Regions from separate parts of the Paenibacillus sp. Y301 genome, predicted to be linked through region 2. Evidence: riboswitches for the same ligand, from Rfam matches in the RefSeq annotation. Region 2 holds a riboswitch; the other holds the start of a gene.
The links. Region 2 has a riboswitch for cyclic di-AMP ahead of AC1D69_RS05730 (TrkH family potassium uptake protein). Riboswitches for the same ligand answer to the same signal wherever they lie in the genome.
Positions count from the first base shown of each region.

Region 1: it holds a riboswitch for cyclic di-AMP, as region 2 does, so the genes downstream of both, AC1D69_RS22875 (resuscitation-promoting factor) here and AC1D69_RS05730 (TrkH family potassium uptake protein) in region 2, are expected to answer to the same signal.

Region 1 covers NZ_JCAIUL010000020.1:46,104-50,290, reverse strand. The annotation lists gene AC1D69_RS22885 (HD domain-containing protein) at 1-287, shown strand, start outside; gene AC1D69_RS22880 (TatD family hydrolase) at 329-1,099, shown strand; cyclic di-AMP (ydaO/yuaA leader) riboswitch at 1,301-1,518, shown strand; gene AC1D69_RS22875 (resuscitation-promoting factor) at 1,791-2,957, shown strand; gene rnmV (ribonuclease M5) at 3,078-3,620, shown strand; gene rsmA (16S rRNA (adenine(1518)-N(6)/adenine(1519)-N(6))-dimethyltransferase RsmA) at 3,625-4,187, shown strand, end outside.
Region 2 covers NZ_JCAIUL010000002.1:482,260-486,446, forward strand. The annotation lists gene AC1D69_RS05725 (CPBP family intramembrane glutamic endopeptidase) at 1-1,035, opposite strand, end outside; cyclic di-AMP (ydaO/yuaA leader) riboswitch at 1,467-1,633, shown strand; gene AC1D69_RS05730 (TrkH family potassium uptake protein) at 1,697-3,037, shown strand; gene AC1D69_RS05735 (potassium channel family protein) at 3,077-3,745, shown strand; gene AC1D69_RS05740 (LysR family transcriptional regulator) at 3,875-4,187, opposite strand, start outside.

The DNA.
Region 1 (4,187 bases), on a different contig from region 2:
AGGCATTTATACAAGCAGGTTTAGATCCGAATTATGACTTTGTTATTGATTTCCCAAGTGATCTTCCCTACGATATATTTCATCCTAGTGATGGAGTGAGTCAGAAACATATTTTATTGTTGGATCGACAAGAAAAATTAAAAGAAATTTCTGAAGTGTCAGAAATTGTAAGATCTATTAGTGGTCTACATCGCGGTAAATGTCACCTATATTATCCTGAACAGAAGTTGAAGGCGGCTTTATCGCTATTTTCTCCTTCTATTGCCCATATTTTTGAAGATTATTGATAAAAGGCTTGCGTTTGTCCAGATTAAGAGGGGGTTATACCATGATGTTGTTCGACACACATACTCATCTTGACGCACCGCAATTCGACGAGGACCGCGAAGAGGTTATTGCACGTGCAGTTAAAAATGGCGTAGGTAAAATGATAAATGTTGGCTTTAATCGGGAGACAATCCCGACGACAATGGCACTAGCTGAGAAATATGATTTTATCTATGCTGCTGTAGGATGGCATCCACAAGATGCCATTACGATGAAAGAAGGGGATCTGGAATGGATCGCGTCCCTGTGTAAACATGAGAAAGTTGTAGCCATTGGTGAAATTGGACTTGATTATTATTGGGATACCTCACCTAAAGATATTCAACAACAAGTACTACGCCAGCAAATTGGACTTGCTCGTGAGATTAACATGCCTATTGTCATTCATAATAGAGATGCACATGAAGATGTGGTAAGAATTTTACGAGAGGAAAAAGCACACGAGGTTGGTGGGGTGATGCACTCCTACTCAGGCAGTTGGGAAACGGCAAAAATGTGTCTTGATATGGGATTTCATTTATCATTTGGTGGGCCCATCACATTTAAAAATGCGAAGCAACCAAAAGAGGTATTAGCCCAGGTTCCAATGGATCGATTATTGATCGAAACAGACTCCCCATATCTTACTCCCCATCCTTATCGTGGGAAGAGAAATGAGTCTGCTCATGTTAGGTTAGTGGCAGAAGCGGCTGCTCAGATTAAAGGGGTTGACATTGAAGAATTAGCCCAAATAACTACCCAAAATGCACTGTCACTATTTGGGATTTGTTAAAAACGAGAGGAAATGTAGCAAAAGAGGAAGAATAAGCGACTAATACTTGTTTTATGATGATATAAAGCGATAATATTACAATATTTTAACTATTTATTCGTATTTTTGTGGTTGATTAGTGCTTTACAACTTGCATGAAAACACGATATTATCTTTTCAGTGATAAGAGTAGATCGTTTTTTGATTGCTTATTATTTTCCTGAACCAGTCTCGCTAAATCTCCAATTGTGTGGAGAACGGGGGAACCAATACGAGCAGAAAAACTGATGAAATATCAGGTGGATGACGTATTTGATTTCTTTTATTGGATCTTTGGGGTGAATTCAAGGGCATCCGCCATGAGCGGTAGACCTAAGATCGGGCGGCTCTCTTTCGTCCAAACCCGACAGCTAACCTCGTAAGCGTTATGAAGAGAGGCAACCTCGTGTATGCAAATTCCGTCTATTCATGATCGGGAAGCCACGAAAGAGTTCCTCTAACTCTTTCTTATGGCTTCTTTTATTTTTGAATAAAGACAATATTGTCATCATACTCTTGTTTAACAGGGGGTGACAATCATCACGAGCAGACTGGTACAGGATGCAGGATACACTTGTGGTTAAGTATCCTGTAAAAATTTAAAATAGTCACGTCAATCGCAGATTACATATATGGTTACATAGACGGCGAGGCTATGAAGGAGGATCGGAAAGTGGGCATTTTGAATGAAGAAACCCATGATTCATCATCATCCAGCATGACTTACGCAACGCGTTGGAAGCATGAATATGTACGTAATATTTCTGTTGTAGCTATTGTTTTAATTGCAATTACCCTGATGGCTCTTTTATTAATCAGCATTCAAACGCGTAAACAAGTATATGTGTCGGTAGACGGTCAGGTTAAAGCCATTGAGACAAATCATACGTTGTTGCGAGAAATGCTTGAGGAAGAAGCCATCATACTAGGACCCAAAGATAAGGTGTCCATGGCATTGAACGGTACAATTAAAGATGGGGATAAGGTTCAAATTCAACGGGCAAGTAAAATTAATGTTACCGTTGATGGTAAATCCCATCCCATACTTACAACGCAGGGTTCGGTGAAAGAGGCTATTCGGGAAATGGGTGTTTCTCTCAACGAATCGGATAAGGTATTTCCTGCACTGACAACTAAAGTTACCAATCAATTGGATATCAAGGTTGTCCGGATTAACAAACAGATTGTAGATCGCGTAGAGGAAGTCCCCTTTCAGGTGATCAAGACTTCAGACCCTACGATTCTAAAAGGAAATGTTAAGGTGGTTCAAAATGGACAGCCAGGTGCCATTGTCCATCATGTCGAGAAGATATTTCAAGATGGTCAGTTTGTCTCGATGAAGGTAGTTGGTAAAGAAGTGCGGAGTACCAGGCAAGATAAGGTTATTGCTGTAGGTACAAAGGTAGAAGCACCTAAGCCAGTCGTAATAGCATCCCCAAAAGTAGTTAAGAAAGAAACCAGCAAGAAGAGCCCTGTTACAAAGGTGAGTCAGAATAACAAGACTAGTAAGGCTGGAGTCGATTTCACATATAAGAAAGTCCTTAAGAATGTTTCTATGACTGCCTATTCTTCTGAAGAACCAGGAATAGGTACGAAGACAGCTTCGGGTACACGCGTTACAGAAGGGCGCACCATTGCGGTTGACCCTAAAGTTATCCCTATTGGGTGGTGGGTGTATATTGAAGGTATTGGCTTCCGTCGTGCAGAAGATACAGGCGGCGCTATAAAAGGGAACAAAATTGACGTGTATTATGATTCCTTACAGAATGCACGTAATTTCGGAAGAAAGTCCGGAAAAACGGTATATGTGATTGGACCGATCAAGCCGGAATTGAACTAAACACGTTTTACAATGGTGTTATAATGCTATACTATTAGGGTCATATGGATGTCATGTTAAAGAAGAGGATAACTCCTCTTCTTTTTGTTGTTATACTGGATTTTGAAGGGAAGAATCATCATGATTAAAGAAATCATTGTCGTGGAAGGTCGCGATGATACTACGGCCATTAAGAGGGCTGTAGAAGCGGACACAATCGAAACAGGCGGTTCAGCAATTAATGCACGTACGATACGGCGTATTGCCCTAGCACAAGAACGTAGAGGTGTTATTATATTTACCGATCCTGATCACGCCGGTGAGCGGATTCGCAAAATTATTGCATCTCGTGTGCAGGGATGTAAGCATGCGTTCATTCCCGAGGTTGATGCCACGCGTAAAGGTGATATTGGTGTAGAGAATGCATCGCCAGAAGCGATCCGTCATGCATTAGCACGGGTTCATACGTCCTATGAAGGGGTGGAGAGCCTGATAGACCTGGAGGACCTTGTACAAGCAGGTCTGATGGTGCACCCTGATGCAGCTGCTCGTAGAATGGCTATGGGTAACATTCTTGGAATTGGGTATTGTAACGGCAAGCAGTTCCTGAAGCGTCTCGCTATATTTCAAATTACGCGTGATGAATTCGTGAGTGCCCTCGCCCAAATTGAAGAGGGAGGTTAAGAATATGAATGAGTTAGACAATATTGCTACACCAAGGCGAACGAAGGATATCATCAGACGTCATGGTTTTTCTTTTAAGAAGAGTCTAGGTCAGAACTTTCTGATTGATCAGAATATTTTAGACAAAATTGTGGATGCAGCTGAGTTGGATCCCACAAAAGGGGCTCTAGAGATTGGCCCAGGGATCGGTGCACTTACTGAGAGGTTGGCACAAACAGCAGGTACGGTAACAGCAGTGGAGATTGACAGACGTCTTATTCCAATATTAGAAGAAGTGTTGGAGCCTTATGAACATGTTCAGGTAGAACAAGCGGATGTACTCGAAGTAGACTTGCCTGATTTGTTTGAGCGGAACTTTAAAGATGTATCTAAGGTCAGCGTAGTAGCTAATCTACCCTATTACGTTACGACACCTATCTTGATGAAACTTCTGGAAGGTAAACTCCCACTTGAGCATATTGTTGTCATGATTCAAAAAGAAGTTGCTATACGCATGGCAGCCTCACCAGGAAGCAAGGATTACGGTAGCCTTAGCATTGCTGTTCAATATTATAGTGAACCAAAGTT
Region 2 (4,187 bases):
TGGCCAAGGATTAAGTCCTGTTTCCTTCCGCCATAAGCCATCTCCACCAACAAGTGAGAAGTACAATAACGCAGCCATAACTAAGGTAAGGAGACCCTGGAATATTAACCCGAACGTTAGACTTAATCCCGTCAGTCCCTCGGCTTCCAAGGCGGGCAACATATTTAATGTGCTTAGCATGGAGACAATGAAATAGAATGAACTCAGGAATATTCCTCGAACAAAAGAGGTATGCTTTCTCGTTATTGCGCTATATACAATAGCAAGTATGCCAAGCGCTAAAGTGAGGAGTCCATATCCGAGCATGGTCATCCAAACGGCTTTGGTGTGTTCTTTTTCTACATAAGATGTATGTTCTGACGGAATCGAAAAGGAAGGTTCAAAGGAGACGATCCTGTCTGATCCGAAAGTGAACTTCAATTGTAATACGGCCTCGCCAATCGTAGTATTTAAGTCCGAATAGGTAAGGGTCGATTTTTTATTTTCTGTGATCTGGAGAGTCTTTGAATCATATCCTAATTGGGTTAGCCATTGTTCTGCAAGTCTTACATTATTTGTTGTACTGATCGATTCCTCTGTAGGTTCAATAAGGGGCGAGTTCTTCTTCTGAGAAAAGGATACGATATCTCCTGTATTCATATGTACATCTATATTAAGGTAGTTATTGGTATTACCTTCTTTCAGACGGACGCGGTAAACTTCGGTTGGATATTTATGATCGAAAGTAGTATTGTATTTCTCCATTAACTTCTCTTTAGATAAATAACCATATAAATCTGAGTCAGATTGATAGGTGACCAAAGTATCATCGGGTTGACTCAATACATGAATGTGAAGTTGTGACTCAGCATATTGTGTGGCCGCGATTCTTGCTTGATCCTTAGTGATTAATTCTTTGCTTGGTTGCTCCAGTGTATCGGATGCGGTGCTGGGGAATACTTGCAATATCATAAACAGAATCAGACCGATAACCCCACATAGACCGAGAACCTTATAGTTGATATTAAGTTTCAAAGGTTGTCCCGTAGAATTCATTTAATTTCCTCCTAAAAGTTTTTGAGCGCTACTTCTTAGAATTACTTCGTAAAAACTTACATCGAAAGCATAAACTTAAAGTTTTTGAGCGTTACTCCTTGGTAATACTTCGTAAAAACTTACATCGAAAGCATAAACTTAAAGTTTTTGAGCGCTACTCCTTGGTAATACTTCGTAAAAACTTACATCGAAAACATAAACTTCGTTAGATGCTCTTATAAGTAACGATAACATAGCATAGCTTCTAGCGGTAAATCCAGCAAATGTAACTCGAAATGGTGCAAAGCAGATGAATAAGAAGGTAATCATACTTATGGAGAGAGAACCACTGTTCTGATACGTTCTTTCGCTTATATTTAACCCATATCCAGTCATTTGTCCAGAAAATCAATTTGTACAGTTACTGGATAAAGATTATAATCGGAATGCAATTTAATAATGCGCCAAATTTTCATATGAAATACGGGGGAACCATTTCTTGTAGAGACGATTTAGTCTATCTACTTGTGGGGTGAATTTCGTTGTTGAATGAACGAATAGGGTAAGCTGTGCATACCCGAATCCGTCAGCTAACCTCGTAGGCGATATGCAAGCAGGAACCAACCGAGAGGCATTGGATTTCCAGTGTCTTTTTTTGTTGATTTAAAAAGGGGTGAAGCGTGTGAAATGGAAGTATAGTTGGTTCAGATTATCCCCTCCACAAATTCTAGTTATTGGTTTCGCTACCATTATACTACTGGGAACGGTATTGTTAACCTTACCCATATCGAATACGACGGGTAAACCCCTCGCCTTCATTGATGCATTGTTTACAGCAACATCAGCGACTTGCGTTACGGGCTTAGTCGTGCAGGACACGGGGACGTTCTTCAGCACATTTGGGCAAGTGGTCATTATTATGCTCATTCAGGTGGGCGGACTTGGATTTATGACGATGGCTACGTTATTCGCCTTTCTGTTGAAACGGAAGATATCCCTACGTGACCGTTTGCTCCTTCAAGAAGCGATGAATCAGGGCTCAATGGAAGGAATAGTACGACTGATTCGAAAAGTATTACTCTTTTCTCTTATTATCGAAGGATCAGCTGCTGTTCTGTTAACTGTAAGATGGGCAGTAGATATGCCCTTTGGAAAAGCTTTATATTTTGGTATTTTTCATGCCATTTCAATGTTTAACAATGCTGGATTTGATCTATTCGGTGACTTCCGTAGCCTTACAGGTTATGTATATGATCCAATCGTCAACTTTGTGGTGATGTTCCTTATTGTATCTGGAGGAATTGGATTCATTGTTCTATCTGACATGGTCGATTTCCGAAAGACGCGTAGGATATCTTTACATTCAAAAGTAGTACTATCCATGACAGCCTTTCTAATCGTGTTCGGAGCCATTGTTATATTTGTATTCGAGTATTCTAATCCAAGAACATTAGGGTCGTTAAATTGGGGTGGCAAAATCCTTGGCTCCCTCTTCCAATCGGTTACACCAAGAACTGCAGGTGCGAATACGCTTGATCTGGGTAATATGAGACAGGCATCTCAATTCTTTATGATTATACTTATGTTCATTGGGGCTTCTCCAGGATCTACTGGAGGTGGGATCAAGACAACAACGTTTACGCTTATTATTGGTGCTGTGATCTCCATGTTACGTGGACGAGATGACATCGTATTGTTTCGCTACCGGTTTGCGCAAGAACGTATATTTAAAGCGCTCACGATTACACTAGTTGCACTTTTGCTTGTAATGAGTGTAGCGATGATACTTTCTACGACAGAAGACAGTAGTTTTCTAATGATATTGTATGAGACAACTTCTGCATTTGGTACAGTAGGGTTAACGATGGGATTAACCACACATCTGACCTTAGCGGGTAAAATTCTGATAAGTCTAACGATGTTTGCAGGTCGCCTTGGACCACTTACACTGGCATATGCACTGGGTCCGAAGAAAGGCAAAGAGTTATATCGTCATCCAGAGGGTAAAATTATTATAGGGTAGAAGAGAAATTGAGATGATTAAAGGAGTATTGAAAGAGAGATGAAGAAACAGCAGTTTGTCGTTATTGGATTGGGGCGGTTCGGGTCTTCTATTGCTCAAGAACTTATGGCACTGAATTATGAAGTGCTAGGGATCGATCGAAATGAAGAGATTGTAAGTGATATGAGTGAGTTACTGACGTATGCTGTTGTGGCAGATGCCTCAGATGAAGAAGTGCTGAAATCGTTAGGTGTTCGTAATTTCGATTGTGGTATTGTGGCTATCGGAGAAGACATCCAGACGAGTATTCTTGCAACCATACTGCTCAAAGATTTAGGAGTAACGACAGTCGTTGCTAAAGCGATCTCTGTTCTTCACGGAAGAGCATTGGAGAAACTAGGAGTAGATCGAGTAGTGTACCCTGAGCGAGATATGGGCATTCGGGTTGCACATCAACTGGTAACTCCGAACTTACTGGATTATATTGAACTTTCGAAAGATTACAGCATTGTAGAGATGAACGCTCCGTTATGTCTTGATGGTAAGACACTCACAGAGATAAATATTCGTACTAGATTTGGCTGTAGCATCGTGGCTTTGCATAGATCAACTGGCATTATTGTGGCGCCTACAGCAATGGATCAGGTTCGAGCAGGCGATATTATGGTCATTATCGGGTCTAACGAGAATATTGAAAATTTTGAGAATGAACTCATGGATGACAATTAAATAGGAATAGAACCACTTTCGGTAGAGGTAGCTAATTTCTCAAAAAAATGCGAACGTAAAACACAGAGAAGGTCAAGGAGATTATCCTTGACCTTCTCTGTGTTTCTTTTTTTGGTGAAATCATAAAAATCATAAATCTAGGCGATTAAATAAGGATTCTGTTTCTTCGATCCATTGCCGTGCAGCCTTACTTAACTCGGTATATTCACCATAGATTAAGGATGTCGTTCGTCGTGTTTCTTTGAGATCAGGGATATGAATAACTTTGAGATCATTATCGTCAATAAGTTGTTGATGTAGATAAGATTTGGGTAATAATGTTACAGCTTTACAAGTAGGTAATAAGCGGACAATCGCTTCAAACGAGTCGATCTCCATTCGAATATCAGGCATAATACCCGTATTCTCAAATAAGTCGTCCATTAATTTACGATACCATGTC